3 regions of the Bacillus sp. FDAARGOS_235 genome follow, and region 3 is predicted to be linked to each of the others. Evidence: a T-box and tRNA genes for the amino acid it is inferred to sense, from the RefSeq annotation. Region 3 holds a T-box; the other regions hold tRNA genes.
The links. A T-box is a leader RNA that pairs with one kind of tRNA and senses whether it is charged. The one in region 3 lies ahead of tyrS (tyrosine--tRNA ligase), so its partner is inferred to be a tRNA-Tyr.
Positions count from the first base shown of each region.

Region 1: it has a tRNA-Tyr gene. The T-box ahead of tyrS (tyrosine--tRNA ligase) is inferred to sense a tRNA for this amino acid. The anticodon was not compared.
Region 2: it has a tRNA-Tyr gene. The T-box ahead of tyrS (tyrosine--tRNA ligase) is inferred to sense a tRNA for this amino acid. The anticodon was not compared.

Region 1 covers NZ_CP020437.2:2,176,219-2,182,350, forward strand. The annotation lists gene A6J74_RS13125 (DUF3965 domain-containing protein) at 1-681, opposite strand, end outside; gene A6J74_RS13130 (CBS domain-containing protein) at 1,158-1,577, opposite strand; tRNA gene A6J74_RS13135 (tRNA-Glu) at 1,710-1,781, opposite strand; tRNA gene A6J74_RS13140 (tRNA-Asn) at 1,783-1,857, opposite strand; tRNA gene A6J74_RS13145 (tRNA-Ile) at 1,867-1,943, opposite strand; tRNA gene A6J74_RS13150 (tRNA-Trp) at 1,954-2,024, opposite strand; tRNA gene A6J74_RS13155 (tRNA-Thr) at 2,031-2,103, opposite strand; tRNA gene A6J74_RS13160 (tRNA-Phe) at 2,114-2,189, opposite strand; tRNA gene A6J74_RS13165 (tRNA-Asp) at 2,198-2,273, opposite strand; tRNA gene A6J74_RS13170 (tRNA-Met) at 2,277-2,353, opposite strand; tRNA gene A6J74_RS13175 (tRNA-Ser) at 2,374-2,466, opposite strand; tRNA gene A6J74_RS13180 (tRNA-Ser) at 2,523-2,615, opposite strand; tRNA gene A6J74_RS13185 (tRNA-Ala) at 2,636-2,708, opposite strand; tRNA gene A6J74_RS13190 (tRNA-Pro) at 2,724-2,797, opposite strand; tRNA gene A6J74_RS13195 (tRNA-Arg) at 2,808-2,881, opposite strand; tRNA gene A6J74_RS13200 (tRNA-Leu) at 2,885-2,973, opposite strand; tRNA gene A6J74_RS13205 (tRNA-Gly) at 2,990-3,064, opposite strand; tRNA gene A6J74_RS13210 (tRNA-Leu) at 3,095-3,175, opposite strand; tRNA gene A6J74_RS13215 (tRNA-Lys) at 3,191-3,266, opposite strand; tRNA gene A6J74_RS13220 (tRNA-Gln) at 3,271-3,345, opposite strand; tRNA gene A6J74_RS13225 (tRNA-Tyr) at 3,358-3,441, opposite strand; tRNA gene A6J74_RS13230 (tRNA-Val) at 3,450-3,525, opposite strand; rRNA gene rrf (5S ribosomal RNA) at 3,530-3,645, opposite strand; rRNA gene A6J74_RS13240 (23S ribosomal RNA) at 3,747-6,132, opposite strand, start outside.
Region 2 covers NZ_CP020437.2:2,767,044-2,773,175, reverse strand. The annotation lists rRNA gene A6J74_RS16115 (23S ribosomal RNA) at 1-1,372, shown strand, start outside; rRNA gene rrf (5S ribosomal RNA) at 1,464-1,579, shown strand; tRNA gene A6J74_RS16105 (tRNA-Asn) at 1,589-1,663, shown strand; tRNA gene A6J74_RS16100 (tRNA-Thr) at 1,668-1,740, shown strand; tRNA gene A6J74_RS16095 (tRNA-Glu) at 1,763-1,837, shown strand; tRNA gene A6J74_RS16090 (tRNA-Val) at 1,843-1,918, shown strand; tRNA gene A6J74_RS16085 (tRNA-Tyr) at 1,935-2,018, shown strand; tRNA gene A6J74_RS16080 (tRNA-Gln) at 2,084-2,158, shown strand; tRNA gene A6J74_RS16075 (tRNA-Lys) at 2,164-2,239, shown strand; tRNA gene A6J74_RS16070 (tRNA-Gly) at 2,245-2,316, shown strand; tRNA gene A6J74_RS16065 (tRNA-Ala) at 2,327-2,399, shown strand; gene A6J74_RS16060 (glycerate kinase) at 2,517-3,662, shown strand; gene rocF (arginase) at 3,872-4,765, shown strand; gene cdaA (diadenylate cyclase CdaA) at 5,014-5,835, shown strand; gene A6J74_RS16045 (CdaR family protein) at 5,828-6,132, shown strand, end outside.
Region 3 covers NZ_CP020437.2:3,692,611-3,698,742, forward strand. The annotation lists gene acsA (acetate--CoA ligase) at 1-559, shown strand, start outside; gene A6J74_RS21180 (maltose acetyltransferase domain-containing protein) at 644-1,204, shown strand; gene A6J74_RS21185 (hypothetical protein) at 1,271-1,726, shown strand; gene A6J74_RS21190 (RNA polymerase sigma factor) at 1,707-2,252, shown strand; gene A6J74_RS21195 (hypothetical protein) at 2,233-2,478, shown strand; T-box leader at 2,556-2,784, shown strand; gene tyrS (tyrosine--tRNA ligase) at 2,855-4,111, shown strand; gene A6J74_RS21205 (YjdJ family protein) at 4,219-4,521, opposite strand; gene A6J74_RS21210 (hypothetical protein) at 4,672-4,800, shown strand; partial or broken gene A6J74_RS21215 (type I restriction endonuclease) at 4,888-6,035, opposite strand.

The sequences.
Region 1 (6,132 bases), 1.5 Mb from region 3:
TGATAGAAAATCTGTACACTTACGATACTTTCGCAACAAGTCATGTCTATATAAATCATACACAAAAGTATTACAATACATCGCTAGACTCATCATATCACTATTCAGCTGCTCTTTTGACTGTGCTTTAGCCCTCTTACACATATAGAAGAATGTAAACTCTAATATTTCTTTTTGAGATAATAGATGTTTACAATTTGTTATACATTTCTCATTAAATTTAACTCTATCCCAAATTTCTACATCCCCATCTGTTAATTCCCCGACACGATATTTAATAACTAAATAGTTTAAAGCAACTGCTTGTGTCAAAAGATCCCATGTTTCATATTCCAATGAAGTTTGGACAAATTCAGCTAGCCCTTGTGTTACCATAAAAGTATTTGCCTCTTCATACCAACCAATCTCTTGACATAAACGAAGAATACGTACTAAGGTTGGAATTTCATCTTTATGAAACTGTGGTAAATTCTTTACTCTATTCATTCCATAAACGATAACTGCTGCTAAATTTTCTTCTTTATAAAATTCTTTTTCTTTCCATGCTAATATAGTTCGCTCTTTTCCTTCACCTTTTGGGTGACAAGGTACAAGTAAAGATAATAATTCAGCAAAATTATTTGGTTCTATATATGTATCTGTAACCAAATTCCAATTTGGATCGCCCTGTACAGCCCTCATATAATTCCCCTTCCCTTTTTATCCCGCTATTTGCCGGGCAGTAAGACGCCCACCTCAAAATCCAGTGAATGCGAGGAAGTTAGGTGGGAAATAAAACTGCCGATAAAAGCCCGATTGGTTCAACGAATAATCATTGGCGGATGGACAAAACCCCCAATAATTAAAGTTTCACTTTATCTACGTAGGAAATATTAATTCATTATTACAACACTAAAAATAAATATTGTTATATTCAAAACCTATCATAATACTTATATCTATCAGTATATCACTTTTTCTCTTATTTAAAATTAGGAATGAAAAATTTAAATAAACTGTCGAAAACCTTAACTATGTACTTATTATATAATGTCTCAGATACATCACGCTAATATATTAGTTTAATCCACATATACTAGAATAATGTATCTGATTTTTATCCATCATTTATCCCACTATTTGCGGACAATAACACTTTCACTAATTAAAGTTTAACTTTATTCCGTACGTTCCGAGATTTCACTTAAAGCGAACCCAGCTTGATCATCTGCCGCTTCTCTTATAGCTAAATCACCTAATGCTAGCATCCCGACAAGTTGACCGCCCTCAACTACTGGCAATCGTCTAATTTGATACTGTGCCATTAATTCTGTAGCTTTTTCAATAGAATCATCTGGAGAAACCGAAACAATGTTTGTCGTCATTACATTTGTAATTTTATTAGACCCAGGATGTTTTTCAGCAATCCCTCGAACAACTAAATCTCGATCAGTAACAAGCCCAACGACTTGTTCATTTTCAAGAACAGGAATCAATCCAACTGATTCTTCCTTCATTTTTACAGCAGCCTCATATACATTATCTAACGGTGTACAATGTACAATATGAGTACTCATAAAGTCTCTAACTTGCGTCATTTTTTATCTCCTCCTTTTAATACATACCATAGTTTTTCCTAAATCCCTTTATTTATTTGAGGAAAATAAGATGATAAAAAAGAGGATTATACACAATAAAAAAGAGCCAGCATATTGCTGACTCTTTCTTTATGACCCGTACGGGATTCGAACCCGTGTTACCGCCGTGAAAGGGCGGTGTCTTAACCACTTGACCAACGGGCCATGGCTCCGCAGGTAGGACTCGAACCTACGACCGATCGGTTAACAGCCGATAGCTCTACCACTGAGCTACTGCGGAATAAATATATGGTGGGCCTAAATGGACTCGAACCATCGACCTCACGCTTATCAGGCGTGCGCTCTAACCAGCTGAGCTATAGGCCCATATACTTTACAGGGGCAGTAGGAATCGAACCCACACTGGAGGTTTTGGAGACCTCAGTTCTACCTTTAAACTATGCCCCTAAATGATGCCGGCTAGAGGACTTGAACCCCCAACCTACTGATTACAAGTCAGTTGCTCTACCAATTGAGCTAAGCCGGCATAAAAAAAATGGTGGCTCGGGACGGAATCGAACCGCCGACACGAGGATTTTCAGTCCTCTGCTCTACCGACTGAGCTACCGAGCCAACATAAATGGCGGTCCCGACCGGGGTCGAACCGGCGATCTCCTGCGTGACAGGCAGGCATGTTAACCACTACACCACGGGACCATTTGGTTGCGGGGACAGGATTTGAACCTGCGACCTTCGGGTTATGAGCCCGACGAGCTACCGTACTGCTCCACCCCGCGACAATATAATATTTTAAAAATGGAGGAGGTAGAGGGATTCGAACCCCCGCGCGACTCTCGCCGCCTGTCGGTTTTCAAGACCGATCCCTTCAGCCGAACTTGGGTATACCTCCATGAAGGAAAAAAAATATTTTATTATTATATGTAGCTAAACCATTTCAAAAGAAAATGGAGGAGGTAGAGGGATTCGAACCCCCGCGCGATTCTCACCGCCTGTCGGTTTTCAAGACCGATCCCTTCAGCCGAACTTGGGTATACCTCCGAGACATATAATAAATAAAGTGGAGCCTAGCGGGATCGAACCGCTGACCTCCTGCGTGCAAGGCAGGCGCTCTCCCAGCTGAGCTAAGGCCCCATGTTTTTGGGAAAATCGGGAAGACAGGATTTGAACCTGCGACCCCCTGGTCCCAAACCAGGTGCTCTACCAAGCTGAGCCACTTCCCGTTAATAAAAGCGCGCCCGAGAGGAGTCGAACCCCTAACCTCTTGATCCGTAGTCAAACGCTCTATCCAATTGAGCTACGGGCGCATATGGTGCCGAGGGCGGGGGTCGAACCCGCACGGTGGTCACCCACCGCAGGATTTTAAGTCCTGTGCGTCTGCCTGTTCCGCCACCCCGGCATGTCATATTGAAAATTGGAGCGGAAGACGGGATTCGAACCCGCGACCCCAACCTTGGCAAGGTTGTATTCTACCACTGAACTACTTCCGCAAGACATGTTATGAGATATTTTATTAAAAGTGCGGGTGAAGGGAGTCGAACCCCCACGCCAAAGGCGCTAGATCCTAAGTCTAGTGCGTCTGCCAATTCCGCCACACCCGCATATTTTATTGAAAATGGTGAGCCATGAAGGATTCGAACCTTCGACCCTCTGATTAAAAGTCAGATGCTCTACCAACTGAGCTAATGGCTCTTAATGGCTGGGCTAGCTGGATTCGAACCAGCGCATGACGGAGTCAAAGTCCGTTGCCTTACCGCTTGGCTATAGCCCAATAATTAAGAAATGGTGGAGGGGGGCAGATTCGAACTGCCGAACCCGAAGGAGCGGATTTACAGTCCGCCGCGTTTAGCCACTTCGCTACCCCTCCGACATAAATGGTGGAGGATGACGGGATCGAACCGCCGACCCCCTGCTTGTAAGGCAGGTGCTCTCCCAGCTGAGCTAATCCTCCATTTGCCTGGCAACGTCCTACTCTCACAGGGACAAGGTCCCAACTACCATCGGCGCTAGAGAGCTTAACTTCCGTGTTCGGTATGGGAACGGGTGTGACCTCTCTGCCATCATTACCAGACTATATTCATTTAAGACAAGAATCATTTTAACTTATTCAACTTTTAAAGTCAATAAGTTTTTTATATTCTTTCAAAACTAGATAACATTGCTTCATATTATATGGTTAAGTCCTCGATCTATTAGTATTCGTCAGCTCCACATGTCACCATGCTTCCACCTCGAACCTATCAACCTGATCATCTTTCAGGGATCTTACTAGCTTACGCTATGGGAAATCTCATCTTGAGGGGGGCTTCATGCTTAGATGCTTTCAGCACTTATCCCTTCCGCACATAGCTACCCAGCTATGCCCTTGGCAGAACAACTGGTACACCAGCGGTGCGTCCATCCCGGTCCTCTCGTACTAAGGACAGCTCCTCTCAAATTTCCTACGCCCACGACGGATAGGGACCGAACTGTCTCACGACGTTCTGAACCCAGCTCGCGTACCGCTTTAATGGGCGAACAGCCCAACCCTTGGGACCGACTACAGCCCCAGGATGCGATGAGCCGACATCGAGGTGCCAAACCTCCCCGTCGATGTGGACTCTTGGGGGAGATAAGCCTGTTATCCCCGGGGTAGCTTTTATCCGTTGAGCGATGGCCCTTCCATGCGGAACCACCGGATCACTAAGCCCGACTTTCGTCCCTGCTCGACTTGTAGGTCTCGCAGTCAAGCTCCCTTATGCCTTTGCACTCTACGAATGATTTCCAACCATTCTGAGGGAACCTTTGGGCGCCTCCGTTACACTTTAGGAGGCGACCGCCCCAGTCAAACTGCCCACCTGACACTGTCTCCCGGGTCGATAAGACCCGTAGGTTAGAATTTCAATACAGTCAGGGCGGTATCCCACCAGCGCCTCCACCGAAGCTAGCGCTCCGGTTTCAATGGCTCCCGCCTATCCTGTACAAACTGTACCAAAATTCAATATCAGGCTACAGTAAAGCTCCACGGGGTCTTTCCGTCCTGTCGCGGGTAACCTGCATCTTCACAGGTACTATAATTTCACCGAGTCTCTGGTTGAGACAGTGCCCAAATCGTTACACCTTTCGTGCGGGTCGGAACTTACCCGACAAGGAATTTCGCTACCTTAGGACCGTTATAGTTACGGCCGCCGTTTACTGGGGCTTCAGTTCAGAGCTTCGCTTACGCTAACCCCTCTCCTTAACCTTCCAGCACCGGGCAGGTGTCAGCCCCTATACTTCGCCTTACGGCTTCGCAGAGACCTGTGTTTTTGCTAAACAGTCGCTTGGGCCTATTCACTGCGGCTTTCCGTTAAGAAAGCACCCCTTCTCCCGAAGTTACGGGGTCATTTTGCCGAGTTCCTTAACCAGAGTTCTCTCGCACACCTTAGGATTCTCTCCTCGCCTACCTGTGTCGGTTTGCGGTACAGGCACCTTTTATCTCGCTAGAAGCTTTTCTTGGCAGCGGGGAATCAAAGACTTCGCTCCATAAGGAGCTTCCCCATCACAGCTCAGCCTTCACGATAAGCGGATTTGCCTACTTATCAGCCTAACTGCTTGGACGTGCACAACCAATCGCACGCTTCTTCTATCCTTCTGCGTCCCTCCATTGCTCAAACGATAAAGAGGTGGTACAGGAATATCAACCTGTTGTCCATCGCCTACGCCTGTCGGCCTCGGCTTAGGTCCTGACTAACCCTGAGCGGACGAGCCTTCCTCAGGAAACCTTAGGCATTCGGTGGACGGGATTCTCACCCGTCTTTCGCTACTCATACCGGCATTCTCACTTCTAAGCGCTCCACCAGTCCTTCCGGTCTGACTTCACTGCACTTAGAACGCTCCCCTACCACTGATACCATTGGTATCAATTCGCAGCTTCGGTGGTGTATTTAGCCCCGGTACATTTTCGGCGCAGAGTCACTCGACTAGTGAGCTATTACGCACTCTTTAAATGGTGGCTGCTTCTAAGCCAACATCCTAGTTGTCTAAGCAACTCCACATCCTTTTCCACTTAATACACACTTTGGGACCTTAGCTGGCGATCTGGGCTGTTTCCCTCTTGACTACGGATCTTATCACTCGCAGTCTGACTCCTAAGGATAAGTCATTGGCATTCGGAGTTTGACTGAATTCGGTAATCCGATGAGGACCCCTAGTTCAATCAGTGCTCTACCTCCAAGACTCTTACACTTAAGGCTAGCCCTAAAGCTATTTCGGGGAGAACCAGCTATCTCCAGGTTCGATTGGAATTTCTCCGCTACCCACACCTCATCCCCGCACTTTTCAACGTGCGTGGGTTCGGGCCTCCATTCAGTGTTACCTGAACTTCACCCTGGACATGGGTAGATCACCTGGTTTCGGGTCTACGACCACGTACTAAACGCCCTATTCAGACTCGCTTTCGCTGCGGCTCCGTCTCTTCAACTTAACCTTGCACGGGATCGTAACTCGCCGGTTCATTCTACAAAAGGCACGCCATCACCCATTAACGGGCTCTGACTATTTGTAGGCACACGGTTTCAGGATCTCTTTCACTCCCCTT
Region 2 (6,132 bases), 930 kb from region 3:
CTTATCGTGAAGGCTGAGCTGTGATGGGGAAGCTCCTTATGGAGCGAAGTCTTTGATTCCCCGCTGCCAAGAAAAGCTTCTAGCGAGATAAAAGGTGCCTGTACCGCAAACCGACACAGGTAGGCGAGGAGAGAATCCTAAGGTGTGCGAGAGAACTCTGGTTAAGGAACTCGGCAAAATGACCCCGTAACTTCGGGAGAAGGGGTGCTTTCTTAACGGAAAGCCGCAGTGAATAGGCCCAAGCGACTGTTTAGCAAAAACACAGGTCTCTGCGAAGCCGTAAGGCGAAGTATAGGGGCTGACACCTGCCCGGTGCTGGAAGGTTAAGGAGAGGGGTTAGCGTAAGCGAAGCTCTGAACTGAAGCCCCAGTAAACGGCGGCCGTAACTATAACGGTCCTAAGGTAGCGAAATTCCTTGTCGGGTAAGTTCCGACCCGCACGAAAGGTGTAACGATTTGGGCACTGTCTCAACCAGAGACTCGGTGAAATTATAGTACCTGTGAAGATGCAGGTTACCCGCGACAGGACGGAAAGACCCCGTGGAGCTTTACTGTAGCCTGATATTGAATTTTGGTACAGTTTGTACAGGATAGGCGGGAGCCATTGAAACCGGAGCGCTAGCTTCGGTGGAGGCGCTGGTGGGATACCGCCCTGACTGTATTGAAATTCTAACCTACGGGTCTTATCGACCCGGGAGACAGTGTCAGGTGGGCAGTTTGACTGGGGCGGTCGCCTCCTAAAGTGTAACGGAGGCGCCCAAAGGTTCCCTCAGAATGGTTGGAAATCATTCGTAGAGTGCAAAGGCATAAGGGAGCTTGACTGCGAGACCTACAAGTCGAGCAGGGACGAAAGTCGGGCTTAGTGATCCGGTGGTTCCGCATGGAAGGGCCATCGCTCAACGGATAAAAGCTACCCCGGGGATAACAGGCTTATCTCCCCCAAGAGTCCACATCGACGGGGAGGTTTGGCACCTCGATGTCGGCTCATCGCATCCTGGGGCTGTAGTCGGTCCCAAGGGTTGGGCTGTTCGCCCATTAAAGCGGTACGCGAGCTGGGTTCAGAACGTCGTGAGACAGTTCGGTCCCTATCCGTCGTGGGCGTAGGAAATTTGAGAGGAGCTGTCCTTAGTACGAGAGGACCGGGATGGACGCACCGCTGGTGTACCAGTTGTTCTGCCAAGGGCATAGCTGGGTAGCTATGTGCGGAAGGGATAAGTGCTGAAAGCATCTAAGCATGAAGCCCCCCTCAAGATGAGATTTCCCATAGCGTAAGCTAGTAAGATCCCTGAAAGATGATCAGGTTGATAGGTTCGAGGTGGAAGCATGGTGACATGTGGAGCTGACGAATACTAATAGATCGAGGACTTAACCATATAATATGTAGCAAATGTTATCTAGTTTTGAAGGAATATATATTTAAAATTCCTTTTGACATTCTGAAAAGAATGTGTATAATGATAAAAGTCTGGTAATGATGGCAGAGAGGTCACACCCGTTCCCATACCGAACACGGAAGTTAAGCTCTCTAGCGCCGATGGTAGTTGGGACCTTGTCCCTGTGAGAGTAGGACGTTGCCAGGCTTGTATTATTCCGCAGTAGCTCAGCGGTAGAGCTATCGGCTGTTAACCGATCGGTCGTAGGTTCGATTCCTACCTGCGGAGCCATTATGCTTCCATAGCTCAGCTGGTAGAGTACTTCCATGGTAAGGAAGAGGTCACCGGTTCAACCCCGGTTGGAAGCTTGGAAAAAGTTTTTAAATTTTTGGCCCGTTGGTCAAGTGGTTAAGACACCGCCCTTTCACGGCGGTAACACGGGTTCGAATCCCGTACGGGTCACCACTTTTGGAGGATTAGCTCAGCTGGGAGAGCACCTGCCTTACAAGCAGGGGGTCGGCGGTTCGATCCCGTCATCCTCCACCATATATGTTTAAATGTCGGAGGGGTAGCGAAGTGGCTAAACGCGGCGGACTGTAAATCCGCTCCTTCGGGTTCGGCAGTTCGAATCTGCCCCCCTCCACCATTTTCTTTAAAATAACCTGAGAGGGTTTATTTTTTTGAGAAGATAAGCATACTAGTAAATATTAATGGGCTATAGCCAAGCGGTAAGGCAACGGACTTTGACTCCGTCATGCGCTGGTTCGAATCCAGCTAGCCCAGCCATTTACGAGCCATTAGCTCAGTTGGTAGAGCATCTGACTTTTAATCAGAGGGTCGAAGGTTCGAATCCTTCATGGCTCACCATTTTCGCGGAAGTAGTTCAGTGGTAGAATACAACCTTGCCAAGGTTGGGGTCGCGGGTTCGAATCCCGTCTTCCGCTTTATTACTACGGGGCCTTAGCTCAGCTGGGAGAGCGCCTGCCTTGCACGCAGGAGGTCAGCGGTTCGATCCCGCTAGGCTCCATATAAATAGAGAAAGTGTACATCATATGATGTACGCTTTTTTTGTGTTTAAAAAGACAACTTTCATATTTGTCGTTTAAAATGAAGAAAACGTAAAAATAAAGGATGGGGGATAATTGTGAAAGTTGTCATTGCATCTGATTCATACAAAGAAAGTCTAAAGGCTATAGAAGTATGTGAAGCTATTGAAAGAGGTTTTGGAGCAATTTTTCCTAAAGCAGAGTATGTAAAAATACCAATTGGAGATGGTGGGGAAGGAACTGTTGATTCACTTGTTGATGCCACAGGAGGAAGCGTTGTATCACTTTATGTGACAGGACCGCTTAGAGAAGGCGTACAAGCTTTTTATGGCATTTCTACAGATAAAAAGACAGCGTTTATTGAAATGGCATCGGCATCTGGACTACAACACGTACCGGTTGAAAAGCGAAATCCATTCATTACAACGTCAAAAGGGACAGGAGAGCTTATATTACATGCGCTAGACCAAGGAGTTAAGCATATTATTTTGGGGCTTGGAGGAAGCGCTACAAATGATGGTGGAGCAGGTATGTTATCGGCTTTAGGAGTAAGGTTTATAGATGAAAAGGGTGAAGCAATAGATCCATCTGGAGGAACATTACATTCGATTGTCACGATTGATTTTTCACGAATGGATTCACGCCTAAAGGAGATAACGATAGAAGCGGCGTGTGATGTAAATAATCCATTAGTCGGAATGAGAGGGGCATCTTTCGTGTTTGGTGCTCAAAAGGGTGGGGATGTAGAGATGCTGAAAAGGCTAGATGAGAATTTAAAGCATTATGCGACTATTCTTAAACGATATGTATCTTTGGATGTATCTGAAATACCTGGTGCAGGAGCGGCAGGAGGTATGGGAGCAGCTGTTATTGCAGTGTTAAAGGGGAGCTTACGAAAGGGTATTGAAATTGTATTGGATCATACAAATTTTGATAAGCATATAGAAGATGCGGATTTAATTATAACTGGTGAAGGTAGAATAGATGAACAAACAGCATATGGAAAGGCTCCTGTTGGTGTCGCGGGGCGAGCGAAACGTCTTCATATTCCTGTGATTGCTATAGGAGGATCGGTATCTCCAAATTATCCAGTTGTTTACGAAAAGGGAATCGATGCAGTATTTAGTATTACGCCTTTTCCAATGGCACTAGACGAGGCATATAAGATGGCAAAAGAGAATATTGAAATGACAGCAAGAAATATTGCAGCAGTATGGAAAATTGCATCGAAAAAACACTTCTAAATGTAGAAGTGTTTTTTATTATTATCTAATAATAATGATAGCAGTTGTTTCATTAAGTTAACTTTATACATAAAATGGTCTTAAGATTTGGATTTCAACATAAATATAAGTGAATAAATTGTATATCCATACAGAAAAATGTCGAGTTGAGTCAGAGTATATAAAAGATTTAAAATATTTAGTGAAGGCATAAAAGGGGGATACTATCTATGAAAAAAGAAATCTCAGTTATTGGAGTTCCAATGGATTTAGGACAGATGCGTCGTGGAGTTGATATGGGCCCGAGCGCGATCCGTTATGCAGGGGTAATTGAAAGAATTGAAGAAATTGGATATAACGTTAAAGATATGGGAGATATATGTATAGAGAGAGAAAAAGAAGTTGATGAAAATACAAAATTAAGAAACCTTACACAAGTTGCGACTGTATGTAATGAATTGGCAAGTAAGGTGGATCATATTATAGAAGAAGGTCGTTTTCCACTTGTATTAGGTGGTGACCATAGTATCGCAATTGGTACACTAGCTGGTGTGGCAAAACATTATAAAAATTTAGGTGTTATTTGGTATGATGCACATGGAGATTTAAATACGGAGGAAACTTCACCATCTGGTAATATTCATGGAATGTCACTTGCAGCAAGTTTAGGCTATGGACATCCCACGCTTGTAGACTTATACGAGGCATATCCAAAGGTGAAAAAAGAGAACGTTGTAATTATCGGTGCACGTGCATTGGATGAAGGAGAAAAAGACTTTATTCGCAATGAAGGTATTAAAGTATTCTCAATGCATGAAATTGATCGTATGGGTATGACGGCTGTTATGGAAGAAACAATTGCTTATTTATCTCATACTGATGGTGTACATCTATCATTAGATTTAGATGGTCTTGATCCTCATGATGCACCGGGAGTTGGAACGCCTGTAATTGGTGGTCTATCGTATCGTGAAAGTCATTTAGCGATGGAAATGTTAGCGGAAGCTGATATTGTTACATCTGCTGAGTTTGTTGAAGTAAATACGATTTTAGATGAGAGAAATAGAACGGCAACAACTGCGGTTGCTTTAATGGGTTCTTTATTCGGTGAAAAACTAAAATAAATGTAAGAAAAGCAACTGAGAAGTTGCTTTTTTTATTTGAAAATAGACGTATAATAATGATTTATATTATACTGTACGATAAGATTGTTTGACATCTTACCAATTTGATCTAAAGGGGGTTGTTTGTAATTGTCGTTTGTTTCATGTATGGTATAATTAACTAGTTGTTGGAAATACATACAGATAGAGCATAAAACAATATTTCAATATATGGATAGAATTGCTCGTAAGTAGGAGGAAGGGTTAGCATGCCTTTTGAAGATACGACCATTTTGAAATATCTTAGTACGGTATTAGATATTGCCGTTGTATGGTTTATTATATATAAGCTAATTCTTATAATCCGAGGGACAAAAGCTGTTCAACTTTTAAAGGGGATTACAGTTATTATTGTCGTTCGGATGATTAGTATTTTCCTTGAATTGCATACGCTTTATTGGCTAACGGAACAAGTATTAACGTGGGGATTTTTAGCCGTTATTATTATCTTCCAGCCAGAATTGCGAAGAGCACTTGAGCAGCTAGGACGCGGAAGTTTATTTTCGCGTGTTGGAACTCAGGAGGATGATGAACCTGAAATTGTTGCAACATCGATAGCAAAAGCAACGGAATATATGGGAAAACGTAGAATTGGTGCATTAATTACGTTGTCAAAAGAGACCGGAATGGGTGATTATGTGGAAACGGGTATTCCGTTAAATGCAAATGTATCATCGGAGTTACTCATTAATATTTTCATTCCAAATACGCCTCTGCACGACGGAGCCGTAATTATGCAAGGAAGTACAATTAAAGCAGCGGCTTGTTATCTTCCATTATCAGAAAGCCCCTTTATTTCTAAAGAGTTAGGAACAAGGCATCGTGCTGCAATGGGAGTTAGTGAAGTCACTGATAGTATTACAGTAGTTGTATCTGAAGAAACAGGCCAAATTTCTTTAACGAAAAATGGTAAGTTGCATCGTGATTTGAAGACAGAACAACTGAAGGATATGTTATTAGCAGAATTTAGTGGGAACGAAAAAACGACTTCTTCGTCTTTATGGAATTGGAGGAGAAAGCGTCATGGATAAGTTAATGGAGAATCATTGGTTTTTAAAAGGAATCTCATTACTATTGGCGTGTATGCTTTTTATGTCCGCAACTTTAACTGAAAAGAATACGACATCGGGTATATTACCTTTCGCAAATGATACGAAAGAAACATTAACTAATCATGCTATTAACCTTAAGTATGATGAAGATAAATATATTGTAAGTGGTATTCCGGCAGAGGGCGTTAAGGTGAAGTTAGAAGGCCCAAAAGCAGCAGTTGCTACAGCAAAAGCAAAAAAACAATTTGATATAACGGTTGATTTGCGAGATAGTCC
Region 3 (6,132 bases):
AGCAGCGATTGTTGATAATGAAGGAAATGAAGTGCCTCCATACACAATGGGTAACTTAGCAATTGGTAAAGGTTGGCCAGCTATGATGCGTGGAATCTGGAATAACCAGCAAAAATATGAGTCATACTTTATGCCGGGAGACTGGTATGTATCAGGTGATTCAGCTTATATGGATGAAGACGGATACTTCTGGTTCCAAGGACGTATTGACGATGTAATTATGACGTCAGGTGAGCGAGTTGGACCGTTTGAAGTAGAAAGTAAACTAATCGAGCATGCTGCTGTTGCAGAAGCTGGTGTAATTGGTATTCCTGATCCGGTGCGCGGCGAAATTATTAAAGCGTTTATCGCACTTCGAGCAGGATACGAACCATCTGATGAATTAAAAGAAGAAATTCGTCAATTTGTAAAAAAAGGCCTAGCAGCTCATGCAGCGCCAAGACAAATTGAATTTAGAGATAAATTACCGAAAACGAGAAGTGGTAAAATTATGCGCCGCGTATTAAAAGCGTGGGAGTTAAACTTACCAACAGGTGACTTATCAACGATGGAAGATTAAGAGAGAAAGGTCTGAACGAAAAATGTTCAGGCCTTTCTTTTTTATGATATCATGAACTTATATATATAAGTTGAAGGGGATAGTATGATGAAAACAGAAAAAGAAAAGATGATACTAGGAGAAATGTACATACCGGCTGATCCAGTTTTAGTACAAGAAAGAGAGCAAGCACGTATATTAACGAGAAAATTAAATGATACGCCAGAAGAGCAATTGAAAGAGCGTAGCGAAATCGTAAAAGAATTATTCGGAACGACAGGAGATAATATTCATCTTGAATCTTCTTTTAGATGTGATTACGGCTATAACATTCATATCGGCGAAAATTTTTACGCGAACTTTGACTGTACGATTTTAGACGTATGCCCAGTAACAATCGGAGTGAACTGTATGTTAGCTCCAGGTGTTCACATTTATACAGCAACGCACCCACTCGATCCAATTGAGCGTATAAGCGGATCAGAATACGGAAAACCAGTTACAATTGGCGATAACGTATGGATTGGCGGAAGAGCAATTATTAATCCAGGTGTAACAATTGGAGACAATGCGGTGATTGCATCTGGTGCTGTCGTAACGAAAGATGTGCCTAATAATGTAGTAGTTGGCGGGAATCCTGCAAAGATTATAAAAAAACTAAAATAATATTTGAACGAAGTGCCTTCCTCGTCTGTATACATTTATGAAAGAATAGATGAGGGAGGCTTTTATATGTCTAATAAATTACTTCTTGCTTTTGCTTTAATTGGAATTATAGTTGTATTTTCTTGTGGTCTTTTCTTACCGATACCAATTGGATATAGAGTATCAATGATTACAGCTGGAGTTATAATGGGTGTTCTGTTTTCAATCATTATTCCATTTGATAGAAAACATATAGTACGGAAAAATGGATATAAAATTGATTTTATAAAAACAAAAGTGTATTTTCGCTGGAATGTATTTGATACTATTTCTGTCTGCCTTGCGTTGTATGCATGCATATGTGTGCAAGCGTTAAATATTTTAGTTGCAATGGGATTTACGATTCAAAACCCATATGTTCAATTTTTTACAAATCAATCACAATTGTGGATTTTTATTGCGATTGCATATTTAATTTCCCGTATTTCATTAACGTTAAAAGGAATAAAGGAGATCAAAAATCATGGCGCAAATTGGGATTGAGGAGGAGCTCATGCTTGCGTATCAAAGTGGAGATAAACAAGCGGGAGAAAGACTATATGTTTTAATCAAACCAGCGCTATACACATTTTTATATCGATTTAACCGAGATGAACAATTAAGTATCGATCTTGTGCAAGATACGTTTTTGACGCTAGAGCGTAAGAAACATATGTATGAACTTGAAAAAGGTAAAATAAAAACGTATTTATTTCAAATTGGTTATCGTCTTATGATTAATAAATTAAATAGGAGAAAAAAGTGGCGTACGCTTTTGCCATTTTTAGTGCCGATTCCGGAAAAAGAATTTTCTCACGAAGATCGGCTCACAGTAAGAGAAGCAATTTTGAAAGTTCCAGAAGAGCAAAGAGCGGTCCTAATCCTTTCTTATTATCATGACATGCAGCAAAAAGAAATTGCAGAGATATTAAACATCCCGATTGGAACGGTGAAATCGAGACTTCATAACGGGATAAAGAAATTGAAACAATTGCTGGAGGTGGACGAAATTGAGCGAAAATCCCTTTAAGAGTGAATATAAGTTAAAGCAATATTTAGATAGTGATCATGTAGAAATACCAGACTTTCCAAAAACGGTAAGTCGATTCGATCGATTAATCGGGTTTCTTGGTTCCCCGGCGAAAGATCCTGTGGAGGCGACCATTGGGAATGATTTATCGGTTGTGTTTCATGTATCGTTATTAGTTGGGGTTCCAATTCTTTCTCTTATTACGATACTCTTTATGGCGTTGTAAAGGATTGACAAGAAGAGAAATCCTGCCCTTATTTGACACGCCTATATAAATGATGGTATAAAGAAAAGTATATGAATAATTGAGCGTGGAAAGGGAGAAGTAGTGATCATTTCCCTGTTTTAGAGAGCTGATGGTCGGTGGAAATCAGCACATAGATGATCGCGAATTACGCCCCTAGAGCATCTTTTTTCGATTGAATTGTATTCAAAAGGGAAAAGACGGTGCTAAGCCGTTATGTAAATAAGGTGGTAGGCTTTTTTTGCCTGCAACTAGGGTGGTAACGCGATAATCAAAATCGTCCCTTATTTGAAGGGGCGATTTTTTTATGTTTTCAACCTTCACGCCAGTAATGAACTTAAAGGAGAGTATGTAGGATATGGGTATTTTACAAGATCTTGAATTTCGCGGTCTAATTAATCAGCAAACAGATGCTGAGGGCCTTGAGCAATTATTAGAAAAAGAAAGTGTTAAATTATACTGTGGTTTCGACCCGACAGCGGATAGCTTACACATCGGTCATATGTTACCAGTATTAATGTTACGTCGTTTCCAATTAGCTGGTCACCAACCAATCGCACTTGTTGGCGGTGGTACTGGTATGATCGGTGACCCAAGTGGTAAAAAAGCAGAGCGTACATTAAATACGAAAGATACAGTTGCTTACTACACAGAAAGCATTAAAAACCAACTTTCAAACTTCTTAGAGTTCGAAAACGTGGAAAACCCAGCAACAATGGCTAATAACTATGATTGGCTTGGTAACTTAGATGTAATTTCATTCTTACGCGATATCGGTAAAAACTTCGGTTTAAACTATATGTTAGCAAAAGATACAGTAGCATCTCGTTTAGATACTGGTATTTCATTCACTGAGTTTAGTTACATGATTTTACAATCATACGACTTCTTAAACTTATACCAAAACCATAATTGCCGCTTACAAATCGGTGGTAGTGACCAATGGGGTAACATTACAGCTGGTCTTGAATTAATACGTAAATCAGAAGAAGATGCGAAAGCGTTCGGTTTAACAATTCCACTAGTTACAAAATCTGACGGTACGAAGTTTGGTAAAACAGAAGGCGGCGCAATTTGGTTAGATCCAGAAAAAACAACTCCTTACGAGTTCTACCAATTCTGGATTAACACAGATGATCGCGACGTTGTTAAATACTTAAAATACTTCACATTCTTATCTCATGAAGAAATTCTTGATCTTGAGAAGCAAGTAGCTGAAGCGCCAGAAAAACGTGCAGCACAAAAAGCGTTAGGTTCTGAAATGACAAAACTTGTTCACGGTGAAGAAGCATTAGAGCAAGCAATTAAAATTTCAGCTGCACTATTCAGCGGTTCTGTAGCAGAACTGACTGCAAGCGAAATCGAACAAGGATTCAAAGACGTACCATCTGTAGAACGTACTGCAGAAGATACAGTATTAATCGACTTACTTGTAGAAAGCAAAATCTCTCCATCAAAACGTCAAGCACGTGAAGATGTAACGAACGGTGCAATCTACGTAAACGGTGAGCGTACGCAAGCATTAGACTACGTTGTAACAGAAAACGACCGCATCGAAGGTAAATTCACAATCATTCGCCGCGGTAAGAAGAAATATTTCTTAATTCGTTACTAATTAGAAACAAATATAAACAAATATAAACAAATATAAACAAATATAAACAAATAGTACCCCGGATTGTAGGCTGAAAGGTTTATGATTCGGGGTTTTTATGTATGAATTTAGATTACCTTACGAGTTCTTGTAAATAGAATATGAAGAATTAATACGAGCATATAAAGTAAGCTAATGAGCATAACAATAAATGCTGTTGGATAAAATTTTGCTGCATATATAAAGAAATCGATTTGATAAATATCTTGGTAATTTGAAACGGTGCCTTTAAAGTAATTCGTAAACTTAGCGCTATATTTCCATTCATCAGGATAATCTATTAAATTACTCCCCTGATACCAACTCATAAGTGTTGAAGTAATAAAAAGCATACATGCACTGCCCAATTGAACCATTTGGTTTATCGTCAAAAGAAATCAACCTCCTATTTTATGGTTATTATAGCGTGCATTCGTATGCCTGTAACCTTTTTGTTGTAATCTCCTTTTCGAGTTCATACGGAAATCACATGTAAGCGGTATGATAAACGTATAACAAATAGAAAGGAGTGGTAAAACAAAATGTCACTAGAAGCGCTCATTATTTTTTCTTTGCTAAATGCGGGTCAGCTTGCAGAGAATTCGAAGGTTGATATACATAAAGAGCAAAAAGATGCTTATGTATATGTTCAAAAAGAGGAAAATAAATAACTTTATTTTATATATAAATGACAAAAAGCCAATCTAGAGGATTGGCTTTTTGTCATTACGTTGGAAAAAGAGGAGAAATCCCTCTTTTTAAACATTAGATAAAATTTGATCATAGCATGAAATAATAAGTGGTTCCAAATCTTTTAAATCATTAACATTATCAATGAAAATTCTACTTACTCCCTGTGATTTTGGGGCTTGCTCAACAACGAAATTAGGGCAGAGCTGTTTAGTAGCTTCTAAATCTAGTCTTACAACTAAGGATTTTGCATCTCCATCAAGGAAAAGACGTATAAACCATTTTGTGATTACACGATTCATGATGCAAAAATAACTAATAGTATCTTTATATTTAAGGTCACTGATGTCTCTTTGATTTTCAGTTAATATTTCTTTAACAATGTTAAAGGCAGTCAGTTCATCTTCGGTAGTGAAAACTCTATCTGTTTTGTCTTCTTTGCTAATGTCTTCCATTATTTCGGCAGAAGCGGCTGCAACTAGGCTTGTTTCTATTTTCTCCGATGTTTTTGTTTCTTTTGGTGTTAAACCATCACTGATTATTTCTAATAGTGTTCGATTAATTGCTTTTTTAACAATTGGTCGGAACCGCTCTAAAACGTTATTTGTAATTCTAGTTGAGCTAAAGTCTTTAATTAGAAAACGAAGGAAGTCATCTGAAGGATTTTTAAATAACTCTTTAATTGTGGAGTTTAAATTGGTCATATAAATAAGTTCTTCGGCATATTTTACGATCTCTTCAGCTTCAAAATTCTCTTTTGTAAAAGTTTCAATCGTTTCAATATCTAAATTACTTAAATTATCCATACTGAATGTGAAGAAAGGTTTTTCATCCATTACATTGTCATTTGTTAAATCAGTATAAAATTTGTATTCTATACCATTAGTTAGTACCCCTACTTTGACATCAGGTAAGGCATTGAGATACCTAGATAGTTGCGCATCGTGTTTAAGGAGGTTTTCTGTTACAGGTTTTGCCTCAATTAAAATAATTGGAACTCCATTTTTGAAAACCGCATAATCGACTTTTTCCCCTTTTTAGTTCCAAAGTCTGCAATATACTCAGGTCTAACTTCTAAAGGGCTAAAAACGTCATAACCTAGCTTTTGAAGAAAAGGAATAATTAAGGATTGCTTGGTCATTTCTTCATTAGTTATGTACTCTTTTCGTTCTAAAATTTGGTTAGCTATTTTGTTTATGTCATTTCTGAATTCCATATCAACGTCTCCTCGTTATAAAGTTTAAAAATCCTTAATATTAATACTATTATTTAAAAATTCATAATATAACATAAGTTATGTATGGAAATAGGAA